2 regions of the Lamprobacter sp. genome follow, and region 2 is predicted to be linked to the other one. Evidence: predicted binding sites of a transcription regulator. Region 2 holds the regulator's gene; the other holds the start of a gene.

Region 1 (7,460 bases), on a different contig from region 2:
AAATCACCCCAAGCGCCACGCGGGGGGGTGAAAAAGGGCGGCCACCAAGGGATCATTGTCGCTGTCGAGACGACACCCCTGAAGAGGAGAGACCCCTTGGTGGCCATGACACAAACGAACCTGTTTTCCTGGGACGCGATCGAGGCGCGCAGCGATCTCGATCGCCTGCAGTTAGCGATCGATCATCTCCCCGATGAGCGCCTGGTGCAAGACCTCGAGGTGATGCGTCGACAGGGGCGCAACGACGACCCGGTACGCCCGATGTGGAACCTGCTGCTCGCCGGCATCGTCTTCCAGCACGCGAGCATCGAATCGCTGCTGCGCGAGCTTGCCCGCAATCCCAGCCTCCTGGAGGCCTGCGGCTTCGACCCGCTGCCGATTCAGCGCAAGCCCAAGCCCCAGATCGTGACCGATCCTGAGACGGGCCTCGCGCGCATTGAGGTGCCCGCCCCCTCGGAGCCGGAGCGCGCCGTGCCCAGGAGCTGGAACGTCTCACGCTTTCTGGCCACGGTCATCGAACTCGAAGAGACGCTCGGCATGATCAGCGAGATGGCGGTGATCCTGCGCGAGCAGCTCATGGCCGTGCTGCCCGACTTCGGTGAGCACCTTGGCTTCGATGGCACCGACATCGCCAGTCACAGCACCGGGCAGAAAGCGCGCACGAGCGGTGAGACCTCCGATCCCGATGCCGATTGGGGGCATCACGAGACCCAAGGCGTTGATGCCGCCACCGGCAAGGCCTGGAAGAAGATCAAGCGCTGGTTCGGCTATGGGCTGCATCTAATCGCCGATACCCAGTATGAGATCCCGGTGGCGTTTGCGCTCACGCCGGCGTCGGTCTCGGAACAGCCGACCTTGCGGGCGATGATCCGCGCCACCTTCGCCGAGACCCCGGAGTTGGCTGAACGCTGCCGGGACTTCAGCGCCGATCGCGGACTCGATAGCGCTGAGACCAAGGCGCTGCTCTGGGATGACGACGCCATCCGCCCGCTGATCGACACCCGCGAGCTGTGGCGTGAGGAGAAACAGCATCCGGACGACGACCCGTCCAAGCCCATCACCCGAGCGCTCAACCCCGAGCGGGCTGACACGATTGTCCATACCGAGCAGGGCTCGGTTCACTGTGTCTGCCCGGTAACCGGGGAGCAACGCGATCTGGCCTTTCAGGGCTTCGAGGCCGATCGCAACGCCCTCAAGTACCGCTGTCCGGCCGCGGCCTATGGCCTGCCGTGCCAAGGCCAGGCCCAATGTCACCAGGCCGGTGGTGTGACACCTGGGGAGTATGGGCGCGTGGTGCGCATCAAGCTCGATGAACAGGATCGGCGCATCTTTGTCCCCACGCCGCATGGCAGCCCCAGTTGGCAGCGCGGCTACAACGGCCGCAGTGCCTTGGAACGCATTAACAACCGCATCGATCGCCACTTCGGCTTTGAGCTGCATTTCATCCGCGGGATCGCCAAGATGACCACCCGCGTCGGCTTGGCCATCGCGGTGATGATGGCCATGGCGCTGGGCCATGTCCGACAAGGCCGTCCCGAGCAGATGCGCTCGCTGGTGCAGCCGATCCCGGCGACGGGCTAGCCCGACCCCGCTCAAGCCGTCGGTTTTGGATCGGGGCAAGGCTCCCGAGGGTGGCGCTTGCCTATGATTCGCGAGCGATGAGAATGGCTCTCATCTGAAGCGCCTGCTAGCGCTCCCGCGCGCTTTGGAGGCCCCGTTCGCGCTGCTCCGCCAGCGGAATCGCTCTAGCGATGCAGGGGCTGGGCGGCCGAAAATCGCTACAGCGCAAATGTCTCGGTTATCGCAAAGCTTGCGAATCAGAAGTGCGCTGTTTCTCGGCCTCTAGCAGCACTCGACCTCAAGCGCCTCGAGCATCGTTTCCAGCTCAGCCTCATCCCAACGCTCGAGCAGCTCGCGCAGATGGTTCAGATGGCAGTGGATATGATAGAGCGCATCGTGCTGCGGGCCGTTGCGACCCTCGAGCTTGGCCTCGAAGTAGCTCCAGAACGGATCATCGCGCTCGCCGGCGCGCATCGCCGTGCGTAAAGCGGTGACGAAGCGCTCGGCGTTTCCGTCGCAGTCGATATCGCGGAAGCTGATATAGCGGTCAGGACGCTCGAGCACCTCAGCACCCCGCCTCGGCCGCGCCCGCAACTGCCTCTGCGGTCGCGCTGTCGTTGGCCGTAAATCCATCGGCGGCAAGCAGGTCGTCGATGTCGGCCTCGACGAGCTGGATGTCTTTCTTCTCGCAGTAACGGCGCTCCTTATCGGTCGGCTCTGGGATCAACGCCCAGCCGGCGGGCTCGCCAGCGGCATAGATCACATCTGAGAGCACCATGCGCTCGGTGTCGCGCGTGAGCCGCAGTCCGAGGAATAGGTACTGGCGCCCGACCCGGTATTCCTTGAGGAAGCGCGGTAGGCCGAAGCCACCCATCAGCTCGGTCAGATAGTCGACGAAATCGGCATCTGAGGCGATGTAGGTTGCATCCGGTCGCGGACTGCCGAGGGGCTTGAATAGGATCGGCGCGGCCGGGTCGACTTGATCCTGATCGATCTCCTGATAGCGGTCGCCATCGTAGGCATGGATGCGAAAACGGTAGTCGGTGCCAGCAATCCGCGAGATCCCACGGATCAGCGTATGCGGCCGATCCGCATAGGAGTCCTGCAGCTGGGTATCGCGGTTGATGTCGATCACATAGTGAGGCGCCAGCTTGGCAAGCCAGTCGTGCAGCGGGGCGCGCGTCCACTGGCGCTGGCCATAGGTGTGATCCAGGAACCGGTTGACCGCGCTCCGCCCGCGCTTCAGCTCGACATCCATGGCCGCGCGGGGGAATTCCCACATCAGCCGCTTCGACATCGGCCGACCCTTGTTCATCGCCAGGATCAGGCTGTCGCTATCGGCGGGCATTGAAACCCCTGTCTCGCGCTCGACGACCGGCGCTAACACACCGGGACCGAGATAAGGGATGAGATCGCCGCGGCGCATGGCGTTGGCAAGATCGGAGAGTTCGATGGACATGCGTTTCCTTGGAGGCTGGGGGCAATCCCTACCGAACAAGCAAAGCGAATGCCAATGAGCCAAGTAGGAAGCTCAACACCAATCGAAAGTGCTTAGCAACGCACACCAGGCACCGCTTGCGAAGGTAACCGCATGCTGCCCAGCTTGCTCAAGCCTGATCGCAGCGAGATGGCCCGACGCGCGCCTGATCTGATACGACATGAGGCGTCGCGCACTCAGAATAGGTCACGCTCTGAGCCGCCCCACGGACCATTCACTCTGCCCTGTTGAGTCCCGCCTTCAGGGCCTGGCACCCGAAACCCTGCCCCGCTTCCGGCTCCAAACCGCCGTTCTGGAAGCTGTTGCAAAGGCTGCAACGCGCTCGCCTTGTTCGCTTTGCGACAATCGCGGCAGCGCGACAATGCGCGGCAGCCGATTCGCTAAGTTGCTGATCAATCAACGAACAGAGGCTCAGACGCCTGTCTTTTAAGCTCGCTGGCACGGTCTCTGCTTAAAAGTTATCCATCAGCATGCATCCATGAGCGTGCATCCAGCAGCACCCCCCTCGCCAACGCTCAGCCACCGAGACCCTGAGGCATGAAGCAAAAAGACATCGCCGCGCTCTTGGACGAGCCCGCCTGTGAGCACAACGACAAGGCCAAGTCCGGCTGCGCCAAGCCCAAGCCTGGCGCCACCGCCGGCGGCTGTGCCTTCGATGGCGCCCAGATCGCGCTGCTGCCGATCGGCGATGTCGCCCATATCGTGCATGGCTCCATCGCCTGCGCCGGCAGCGCCTGGGACAATCGGGGCAGCCGCTCCACCGGCCCGACCTTGTACAAACTCGGCATGACCACCGATCTGACCGAGCAGGATGTGATCATGGGCCGCGGCGAGAAGCGGCTGTTCCATTCGATCAAGCAGGCGATCGAGAGCTACGACCCGGCGGCGGTCTTCGTCTACAACACCTGCGTGCCGGCGTTGATCGGCGACGATGTCGATGCGGTCTGCAAGGCCGCGGCTGAGCGCTTCGGCAAGCCGGTGGTCTCGGTCGATGCGGCCGGCTTCTATGGCACCAAGAACCTCGGCAACCGTATTGCTGGCGAGACCATGGTCAAGCAGGTCTGCGGTGGCCGCGAGCCCGATCCGATCCCGGCCGGCATCGAGCGGCCTGGTTTCAAGGTGCACGATGTCGCGTTGGTCGGCGAGTACAACATCGCCGGTGAACTATGGCGCGTGATGCCGCTGTTCGATGAGCTCGGCATCCGCGTGCTCTGCACCCTCTCCGGCGATGCGCGGTTCCACGAGGTGCAGACCATGCACCGCGCCGAGGTCAACATGATGGTCTGCTCCAAGGCCATGATCAACGTCGCGCGAAAGCTCGAGCAGGCCTTTGGTACGCCATGGTTCGAGGGCAGCTTCTATGGGGTTGCAGACGTCTCGCAGGCGCTGCGTGACTTTGCGCGCCTGATTGGTGATCCCGATCTCAGCACCCGCACCGAGGCGCTGATCGCCCGTGAGGAGACGCGCATTGATGCCGAGCTTGAGCCCTGGCGCGAGCGCCTGCGCGGCAAGCGCGTGCTGCTCTACACCGGCGGGGTGAAGTCCTGGTCCGTGGTTTCGGCGCTGCAGGATCTCGGCATGGGCGTGGTCGCCACTGGCACCCGCAAGTCGACCGAGGACGACAAGGCGCGCATCCGCGAGCTGATGGGCGACGAGGCGGTGATGATCGAGGACGGCAACCCGCGCAACCTGCTCGATCTCTACCACCAGCAAGGTGCCGATCTGCTGGTCGCCGGCGGACGCAATCAGTACACCGCACTCAAGGCGCGCATCCCCTTCCTGGATATCAATCAGGAGCGCGAATTCGGCTATGCCGGCTACGACGGCATGCTCGAGCTGGCGCGGCAGATGTGCCTGACCATCGAAAGCCCGATCTGGGCTGCGGTGCGCAGTGCCCCGCCCTGGCGCAGCGCTGGCGGTGGAGCCGCAGCCGATGCGCCGGTTGTGCAATCGCCAGAGACCGAGACTGGAGCGGAGGTGGCCCATGGCTGAGCCCATCATCATCAAGCGCAACAAGGCCCTCTCGGTCGGCCCGCTCAAGGCCAGCTCGACCCTCGGCGCCACCCTCGCCTTCCTCGGTATGCGCCGATCGATCCCAATGCTGCACGGCTCCCAGGGCTGCACCGCATTCGGCAAGATCTTCTTCATCCAGCATTTCCGCGAGCCGATGCCGATCCAGACCACGGCCATGGATCAGGTCAGTACCATCATGGGTGGCGATGAGAGCATCGTCGAAGGGCTGGCGACAATCTGCGCCAAGCATCAGCCAGCACTGATTGGCATCCCGACCACCGGCCTGGTCGAGACGCAAGGCGCCGATGTGCCGCGTGCCATCCAGATGTTCCGCAGCCGGCATCCGGAATACGCCGAGGTGGCAGTGGTCCCGGTCGCCTCGCCGGACTACAGCGGTTGTCTCGAGACCGGATTCAATACCGCCGTCAAAGCGATCATCGACGCCCTGGTGCCCAAGGCCACCGCCGCGGGCACCCGCCCTGGACGTCGGCCGCGGCAGATCAATGTGCTCGCCGGCTCGGCGCTGACCACCGGCGATCTCGAGCATCTGAAGGATCTGCTCGAGCGTTTCCGGCTACGCCCGGTGTTGCTGCCTGATCTGGCCGATTCGCTCGACGGCCATCTGGTGGATAGCGACTACAGTGCCCTGACCATCGGCGGCACCCCGCTCGATGAGTTGGCAACCCTGGGCGACGCTGCGGCGACACTGGTGATCGGCCGCTCGATGACCGGCGCCGCCGATCTGCTCGCCGAGCGTACCGGGGTTCCAGACCACCGATTCCCGCATCTGATGGGGCTGGAGGCGATGGATCGCTTCATCAGCACACTCGCCGAGATCAGCGCCGAGCCGGTGCCCGAGCGCATCGAGCGCCAGCGCTCGCAGCTGCAAGACGCGATGCTCGATGCCCATTTCTCGATCGGCCAGGGCCGCTTCGCGATCGCCGCCGATGCCGATCTGCTGGTCGCCTTCTCGCAGTTGCTCGCCAGCATGGGTGCTGAGACCGTCGCCGCGGTGGCGCCGACCAACGCGCCGAGCCTCGCCGAGGTGGCCGCCGCCCAGGTGAAGATCGGCGATCTGGAAGACCTGGAGCAGCTCGCCCGCGCCAACGGCGCCGAGGTGTTGATCACCAATAGCCATGGCACGCATACCGCGGAGCGCCTTGGCATCCCGCTGCTGCGCGCGGGCTTCCCGCAGTTTGATCATGTCGGCGGCTGGCAGCGGCAGTGGATTGGCTACCAGGGCAGCCGTCAAACCCTGTTCGATCTCGCCAACATCATGCTCGGTTTGCATAAGGGCGAGATCGCGCCCTATCGGTCGCGGTTGAAGCAGTGGCCAGAGGCTGAGCGCCAGGGCGGATCGTTTGACCCATCAATTGATCCTGCAATCGGCGCGGCGGTGGCCTGAGACAGTGCCACAGCCTGTGCGAAACCCGTACTACTTGGCCTGGTTGTTCCTCACAGGACCCGAACGCAAGCCAACACCATGACCATGAAACGCCAGCTCAAGCTCGTCGGTCACGACGACACCGACGCGAACGCCATCAAGGTCGCCTTTGCCACGACTGACCGCAAACGCGTCAATCAGCATTTCGGCGCCGCCGAGGGCTTCGCGATCTACCGCGTGTCAGCCAGTGGCTACGAGTTGCTTGAGGTCGCCCAGTTCGGTCGCCTCGACATGGATGGCAACGAAGACAAGCTCGGTGCCAAGATCGCGGCCCTGTCCGGCTGTATCGCGGTCTATTGTCAGGCCATCGGTGCCTCGGCCATCGCCAAGCTGCGCGCTCAAGGCATCCAGCCGATCAAGGTCGCTCCCGAGAGCTTGGTCAGCAGCCAACTTCACGCCCTCAAGCGCGAGCTGCGCGACGGCCCGAGCGCCTGGCTCAAGCGCGCCATCGAGCAGCAGAGCCCCCGCAGCGAGAGCCGTTTCGACGCCATGGCGACCGAGGCCTGGGAAGAATAATGAAAGCCCAAGCCATGGGCACCTTGACCCGAACACTAAATGAATGGCGATCAATCACAACGACATAGGAGAAGCCCATGACCATTGAGACAGCCGAGCCCGCAACCGCAGCACAGGCCATCGACCCGAATGATCCGGTACTCAGCACCGAGTTTGCCACCGAGATGGCCCGGCAGGTGCGCGCGATCGACCCCTATGGCACCTACGACGACCTCTCTGCGGCTGAGGTGCTCGAGCCCTACGTGCTGACCAAGGAAAAGAAGCGCGAGATCCCGATTGTCGGCGACCCCGACGAGATCATCGTGGCCCGCATCCAGGCCTTCTATAACGCCATCGCCGTGATGATCGAGAAGGAGTGTGGCTTGCGCGCCGTACCTTTACTCCATCTGACCCACGAAGGCTTTGGACGGGTGCTGATCACCGTCGGCA
Region 2 (7,460 bases):
ATGCGCGTCGATGAACTCAGCAATATGCAGCGGCGTTGAATCCGGGATCTGACAACGAACCGACTCGAGGTGTCGTCGCGCGCACTCGAGTGCGGCATCAAGCCGCGCGACCTCCGCCTCGATCTGATCTTGATCGATCTCCTCGGTAACGACCGTCGGCTCACGGGCAAACAGCTGGGCACGACCAATCGCGACCGGTCGCGAGCCACTGACGCCAACCCCCAGCAGCGCGGTAGTCACTCACCCTCTCCGAAACGATCGGCCACCAAGGCCTCGAGCGCGTCGGCCGCCTGCTCGGCGTCGGGCCCCTCAATCTCAACCCTGATCCGTGTGCCGCAGGCCGCTGCCAGCATCATCACCCCCATGATGCTCTTGCCATTCACTCGGCGACCCTGACGCTCGACCTGGACATGGCTCGCAAAGCGGCTGGCACAGGTGACAAATTTGGCGGCGGCACGGGCGTGAAGCCCCAGCCGATTAATGATATCGAGCTCTCTGTGGATCATGACGGCCTTCCCTCATGACAGCGAAACACACCATCACGACCACCGCTCAGCGCCTTCTCCGCGAGCGCCGCCAGCTCGAGCTGACAGTAGTTGAGCACACGGACCAACATCGGCAAATTGACCCCGCTGAGCACGCGGACCTGTTGGCGACCGCAGAGCGCATCGGTGATATTGGCGGGCGTCGAACCGTAGAGGTCGGTCAAGACCAAGAGGCCGGCGCCATCATCCAACTGCTCGGCATACTGCAGAATCTGCCGACGCAGCTGGTCGGGATCATCCTGCTCGTGCACGTCGATCGCAATCGCGGCCAGGGGGCAACAGCCAAGCATGCGGGTCGCGGTTTCCAACAATTCCGCACCGATTCGGTTGTGGGTGATCAATAAGACGCCAACGCTCATCCCAGCTCCCGATGACGCACCAAGATCGGGCGCCCCTGCGCCTCGAAGTGTCGATGCAGGGCCTCGACCATATACACCGAGCGATGGCGGCCTCCCGTACAGCCGATACCGATGGTCAGATAGCTGCGGCCGTCGGTCTCGAAACGCGGCACCCAGCGGTCGAGAAAGGCGATGAGGTCATCGCGCATTTGCATCGCCTCAGGTGAGCGTTCCAGGAAATCCGCCACCGCTTGGTCCATCCCCGTCAGCGGACGCAGTTCTGCCTGCCAGTGCGGATTCGGCAGGCAACGCAGGTCGAAGACGAAGTCGGCTGCGGTGGGAATGCCGTTCTTGAACCCAAACGACTGTAGCAGTACCGGCGCCTGACCACGACCCTTGCGGTTCAGATTATCCCGCACCAGCTCTTTTAATTCATGCACATTGGTGCTGGAGGTATCGATCTGTGTGGAAGCGACTTCGCGCAGCGGCCGCAGCAGGCGACGCTCGAGCTCGATGGCCTCGGCTAAGGGGCGCTCGGACCCGGTCAGCGGATGCTTACGCCGGGTCTCGCTGAAGCGGGTGACGAGGGTCGGCGTATCGGCTTCAAGAAAGATGACGCGGATCGCAATGTCCTTTGCCGACAGTGCCTCAATCACCCCCGGCACCTGAGCGAGTAATGCAGGGCCACTGCGCGCATCAATGCCGATCGCTGTCCCGGCGCGGCCATCCCCGCCCTCAGGGCGAGTCTCCTTCAGCCCCAACGCCAGGTCATGCAGTAGGAACAGGGGCAGATTATCGATACAGACATAGCCGATATCTTCAAGCGTGCGCAGCGCGACGCTCTTGCCTGCCCCTGACAGGCCGCTGATGATGATGAGTTCCATGCCTAACATCCGTTAGTCGACAGGAGCCGCATCGATTGCTGTGCTAAATGGACGGCGACGGGGTAACACATGGGGCATTCTCGTCGATGGAACGGGCTTGCCGATCGATCAGATCGACGCCAGCATCATAGCCGCGCAACCGAAGGATTTGGTTGCGCACCGCGGTTTCCAGCAGCACCGCCAGGTTGCGACCAGGGGCTACCGGTAGGGTGACCTCAGGAACCGACACGCCCAGGATATGGCGCGCAGAGAGACTCCCTCGCAGGCGGTCCATCTGCGCCAACGCGTCTCCATCGAACGACCGCATACTGACGATCAAGTTCAGATGCTCTCGCCGCTGGACCGCACCCTCGCCAAACATCGCACGCACATTGAGCACCCCCAGTCCGCGAACCTCCAAAAAGTCTCGGAGCAGTGCTGGGCAGCTACCCTCTAGGGTCTCGGGACCAATGCGCGCGACCTCGGGCGCGTCGTCGGCAATCAACCGGTGTCCACGCACCACCATCTCGAGCGCCAGCTCACTTTTGCCAATGCCCGGGTCGCCGACCAAGAGCACGCCCATACCGAGCACATCCAGAAAGACGCCGTGCAGGGTGGTGCGCTCGGCCAGCGCGTAAGTCAGGAAATATTGCAGCCGGTCAACGATCTCCTCTTCAGCATTCGGCGAGGAGAGCAGCGGGGTACCGGCCTGTCGAGCACGGGCGAAAAAGCCCGGCGGCGGATCGATGTCCTGAGCAAAGATCACCGCCGCGGGCTCGGCGGCAAAGAGCCGATCAAGAATGTCGCGGCCCGCGGCCGGACTCAAGTCATGGAGATGACGAATCTCAGCCCCGCCTAGAACCTGCAGGCGATTAGGATGGATGCAGTTGAGCGAGCCGACCAGACTCTGGGCCGCCCCAGCGAGTGAGTCCGTATTGACCAGGGCGCGCGGCTGATCCGGTATGGGGGTTAGCCAACGCAGCCCAAGCCTCGGCCCGAGGTGCTCAATCAGGCCTTGCAAGGTATCGACGGGGGGCATCTGTGCGACGAGCCAGCCTTAAGCGTGACGCTGCAATAAGTCCAGCAACGTACTGGCATCATCGGCAGCCCGAAGTGCCGCGCGCAGTTGCGGATTGCTAAAGCGCTCGGCAAGGCTCGCCAGCAGATTCAGATGGGCATCGGTTGCCTCCTGTGGCACCAATAGGCCAAAGGCGAGGTCAACCGGACGATCATCCGGCGCATCAAAGCTGACGCCCTGGCTCAACTGCACGAAGGCGCCAATGGCCGTGTCGATGCCTTGGATGCGCGCATGCGGAAGCGCGATGCCCTCGCCTAAGCCCGTGCTACCGAGCCGTTCGCGATCGTTCAACAGGTCGAAGACAGAGGCTGAAGAACACTGCAGACCCGCACTCGCCAAGAGCTCGGCCAAGGCCTCCAGCAATCGCTTCTTGCTCGTGACCTCGACACGACAGCGGATGCGCGGCTCAGTAATCAGGCTGGGGGGAAACATCGACCGTCGCTCCAAATAAAGTGATCTTCGCATGCAGGACGCAGTACGGCCTGGTTGGATAAGGACAACAACGGCAGAGGCATCAGCCTAGCAGCATCGCAAAGGAGGCCGGAGCGCCTCACATCCCGCTCCGGCACAGTCATTGACCAGACGCTCATCGCTGCAAGCAGCCTGAGCATCGCTCAGTGCAGTGGCGTCTCATAGATCATCCTGCTCATCGTCTAGCTCACCGCTGACCGTCTCCCCTTCGGCAGCCGTCTTGGTGGCGCTACCGCGATGACTCTGGCGCTTCTCCTTATACTTCAGCACCTGGCGATCGAGCTTGTCGATCAGCCCATCAATGGCCGCATACATGTCTTCATGAACGGCATCGGCGAAGACATCGGCGCCATTCATGTGGATGCGGGCCTCGGCCTTCTGCCGTAGTTTCTCGACGCTCAGGATCACATGCACTTTGATCACGTGATCGAAGTGGCGCTCTAGGCGCTCGAATTTGCTCTCGACGTAGCCTTTCAGCGGTTCGGTAATATCGACATGATGGCCCGTGAGGTTGATTTGCATTGCGTCACTCCTGGGTTTGCAGGCGAGCCTTAGCGGCAGACATTCAGCGCTGCAGCTAAAGGCGCTTGCGCTCATTCGAGGGTGGGATACCCATTGCCTCGCGGTACTTGGCGACAGTACGTCGCGCGACATTGATCCCCTGTTCGGACAGGATGCCGGCGATCTTGCTGTCGCTCAGCGGTTTGTTCGCCGCCTCGGCGGCGACCAGCTTGCGGATAAAGGCACGAATCGCGGTCGAAGAGCATTCTCCGCCCGATGCCGTGCCGACATGACTGGAAAAGAAATATTTGAACTCCAGCGTACCACGCGGCGTATGCATGTACTTCTGCGTGGTCACGCGTGAGACGGTCGACTCGTGGAGCTCGAGCGAGTCTGCGACATCTCTGAGGATCAGCGGACGCATGGCCTCCTCGCCGTACTCGAAAAAATCGCGCTGTAGCTCGACGATCTTCGCCGCCACTCGCAGCACCGTATCGTTGCGGCTGAGCAGACTCTTGATAAACCAACGGGCCTCCTGCAGATGCGTCTTCAAGCAAACATTCTCGGCCCCATCATCGGCGCGCCGGATCAGCTTTGCATAGTCTTCGTTCACTCTCAGTTTAGGCTGAGTTTCAGGATTTAGCTCGACTTGCCACACACCAGCCTGCTTACGCACCAACACATCAGGAATCACATAGTCTGTCCGATGGTCACTGATCAGGGAGCCTGGCCGCGGCTGCAGCGACCGGATCAGCGTTAACGAGCGCGCCAGATCAAGGTCGGAAAGCTTGGTGTGACGGCGCAATTCATCCAGATCGTTGCGCGCCAGCGCGTCGAACAAGCTGTCGCAAATCTTCAGCGCACCCGCGCGATCTGGCGTCTCCGGCGGCAGCTGGCGTAGTTGCAGCAACAGGCATTCGCGCGGATCGCGAGCACCAACCCCAGCGGGATCGAGGGCCTGAATGCCATGCAGCACGGCCTCGATCTCGTCGAGCTCGAGATCCTCCAGATCCAGCGTCTCAAGCAGCTCGGCGGGATCGAGCCGAAGATAGCCATCCGCATCGATCGCATCGATCAGCGCCTCGGCGATCAGGCGGTCACGCGCCCCAAGGCGGCCCAGATTGAGCTGCCACTCGAGATGGTCGTGCAGCGTCTGTGGTTTCGACTGCTGCGCAAAGAGGTCGACATCGCCAGACGCGCTCGACCCAGGGGAACCTGAAGGGCCGGCATACTGGGCGCCAGGATCACTGTCGAAGGTATCACTCCACTCGCTGTCGAGCGCCAGATCATCGGGCAGCGTGCTCGATTCAGCGGGAACCTCGGCATCGACGGAGGCATCGGTCTGTGCTTGGCGCAACTCAGCAGTCTCGCCAGCGGTGTCCCCCGCATCCTCTCGCCCAACCTGATCTTCGTCCGAGGTCTCCAGCATCAGATTAGACTCGAGCGCGTCTTGGATCTCGCGCTGGAGGTCGAGCGTGGAGAGCTGCAACAGCTTGATGGCTTGCTGGAGCTGCGGCGTCATGGTCAGCTGCTGACCAAGACGGAGCTGGATGCTTTGCTTCATTCCGAGCGGCTATGCGGGTACAAAAGGCCTTATTGGCTTGCAGTCTAGACGAAAAGGTGGCTCAGTCGCAGCGCCAAGCTTAGATCTCCTGGTTTCTACCAAGGTCTTCAGAGTCGAAAGTGCTCGCCAAGATAGACCGCCCGCACCTGCGTATCTTGCAGCAACACCGCCGGCGCTCCGCTGGCAATGACTCGGCCGGCGTTGATGATATAGGCCCGGTCGCAGATGTCGAGCGTCTCCCGAACATTATGATCGGTGATCAGCACAGCAATCTCACGATCGCGTAAATGACTGATAATTTGCTTGATATCGCCTACCGCGATGGGATCGACCCCAGCAAAGGGCTCATCAAGCAGCATGACCTTGGGCTCAACCGCAAGCGCGCGCGCGATCTCGAGCCGCCGGCGCTCACCACCGGAGAGGCTGAGCGCAAGTGAATCGGCCACATGGCCAATGCCCAACTCATCAAGCAGCTCGTCGCAGCGCTGCCGGCGATCCTCGCGGCTCGTGTCGTCGCGCATCTCGAGTACCGCCATCAGATTATCCCGAGCCGAGAGTTTACGGAAGACCGATGGCTCCTGTGCCAGATAGCTGAGACCCCGCCGCGCTCGCGCGTGCATTGGCCGATGGGTGATGTCCTCGGCATCGAGCCTGATGCGACCAGCGTCAGCGCCGACGAGCCCGACGATCATGTAGAAACTGGTGGTTTTACCGGCCCCGTTTGGTCCCAGCAGGCCCACGACCTCACCGGCATCGACAGCCAGATCAACACCATCAACCACGCGCCGTCGTCGATAGGTCTTGGCCAGCGCACGCGCCTCGAGGATCGCCATCAGGGAGCCGATGCTGGCCGTGAAGCGGGCTCCGACTCGGGCTCGATCCGAATCTTCACTCGCTCGCGGCCTTGGGCGCTGCTACCCGCAGTCACGCGCTTGGTGATCCGATTGTAGACGATGCGATCGCTCGCAAAACGGTCCTCGCCTTGGATCAACACCGCCTCATCGATCAGGGTCAGCTGTTCGCGGTCAGCCTCGTACTCCATCCGCAGCGCGCGGCCTTTGACCTCTTCCGGATCATCATCAAGCAGCTGCCGATAACGCACCGGTTGACCGATTGCGATGATCTTCTCAGCACGGCGGTCTGGCTTGTGATGCACAAGCACCTCGTCGGCCTGGATGAACAGGCTGCCCTGGGTGACCTCGACATGGCCGATGTAGAGGCTGGTCAACTGTTTCTCGTCGAGCTCTGCGGCATCAGCCTCGATATACATCGGCTGATACTGATCCGACTCGAGCGCGCTCGTGGAGGTCGCCGTTGCCAACGCCAGACCTAACAGCAGAGTCCGCCCCCAACCGCAGCATTGCTTCGGGCTCATGACCCTCTCCTCATCGTGCATTCATCCTGCATCATCGTCGTTGAGCGGCGTCATCATCACCAGCCAGCGCCGCGCGAGCGCGTCCAAACAGCTGAATGCGAGTCGCGCTACCGAGCCAGGCGCGTAGGCCATCGGTCGCGCTGATCCAATCCTGCTCGCGCTCGATCTCGACGAAATGACTGGTCTCGGCGTAGTCGAACTGCGGCAGAAACAAGAGCTCGCTGGTCCGCAGCTCGATCGGCGCCGAGTCCGCTGTTGCTGCTCGCTGCAGCCGGACATCTTGCTCCAGCAGGATCTCATCGCCGCTCGCGTTGATCCAGGCCAGTACCGAACGCGCTCGCAGGTCTGGACCATCATCGTCATGCACCAGGAGCACAGGATCATCTAGCTCACTGCTTCCATCGTCCGCGTAGTGCCGCAGACGACGCGCGTCAAGACGCCGATAAGGCATACCCTTGTTATCCAGGCTGAGGGCGCGAAGCCCTTCCACGACATAGTCGGGGCGACGGTCGCCACCGGCCCTAGGGCCTTGGCCCGGATCGCGTGCCGGCAGCAGCCACCAGGACAGGAGGCCGGTGACCACCAAGAGCACCGCCAGCCAGCGCTCGCGCCCAGCGCCCAGCGCGACGGGTCCATCAGCAGCTCGCATAACCATCGAATAGGGCCTCAAGCTTTCCCTGGGCCTCGAGCAACCCTTCACAGACCTCACGCGCGGCGCCGCAACC

Evidence for each region. Region 2 encodes sigma-54, which starts transcription at its own class of promoters, with help from an activator protein. Its sites were predicted from a motif close to TGGCANGNTNCNTGCTT; they were not measured.
Region 1: nifE (nitrogenase iron-molybdenum cofactor biosynthesis protein NifE) is a predicted target of sigma-54. The motif match lies at 3,495-3,511, and genes of this name have one in related genera.

What each region holds. Positions count from the first base shown of each region.
Region 1 is NZ_JAYESN010000107.1:6,195-13,654, reverse strand. Features, by position in the region: gene VBE63_RS19935 (transposase) at 106-1,581, shown strand; gene cowN (N(2)-fixation sustaining protein CowN) at 1,843-2,124, opposite strand; gene VBE63_RS19925 (SIR2 family protein) at 2,126-3,019, opposite strand; gene nifE (nitrogenase iron-molybdenum cofactor biosynthesis protein NifE) at 3,596-5,050, shown strand; gene nifN (nitrogenase iron-molybdenum cofactor biosynthesis protein NifN) at 5,043-6,476, shown strand; gene VBE63_RS19910 (NifB/NifX family molybdenum-iron cluster-binding protein) at 6,555-7,031, shown strand; gene VBE63_RS19905 (NifX-associated nitrogen fixation protein) at 7,109-7,460, shown strand, end outside.
Region 2 is NZ_JAYESN010000005.1:70,570-78,029, reverse strand. Features, by position in the region: gene ptsP (phosphoenolpyruvate--protein phosphotransferase) at 1-240, opposite strand, end outside; gene VBE63_RS02550 (HPr family phosphocarrier protein) at 237-506, opposite strand; gene VBE63_RS02545 (PTS fructose transporter subunit IIA) at 503-904, opposite strand; gene rapZ (RNase adapter RapZ) at 901-1,767, opposite strand; gene hprK (HPr(Ser) kinase/phosphatase) at 1,811-2,785, opposite strand; gene VBE63_RS02530 (PTS sugar transporter subunit IIA) at 2,804-3,256, opposite strand; gene hpf (ribosome hibernation-promoting factor, HPF/YfiA family) at 3,455-3,817, opposite strand; gene VBE63_RS02520 (RNA polymerase factor sigma-54) at 3,873-5,360, opposite strand; gene lptB (LPS export ABC transporter ATP-binding protein) at 5,468-6,193, opposite strand; gene lptA (lipopolysaccharide transport periplasmic protein LptA) at 6,193-6,735, opposite strand; gene lptC (LPS export ABC transporter periplasmic protein LptC) at 6,767-7,390, opposite strand; gene kdsC (3-deoxy-manno-octulosonate-8-phosphatase KdsC) at 7,371-7,460, opposite strand, start outside.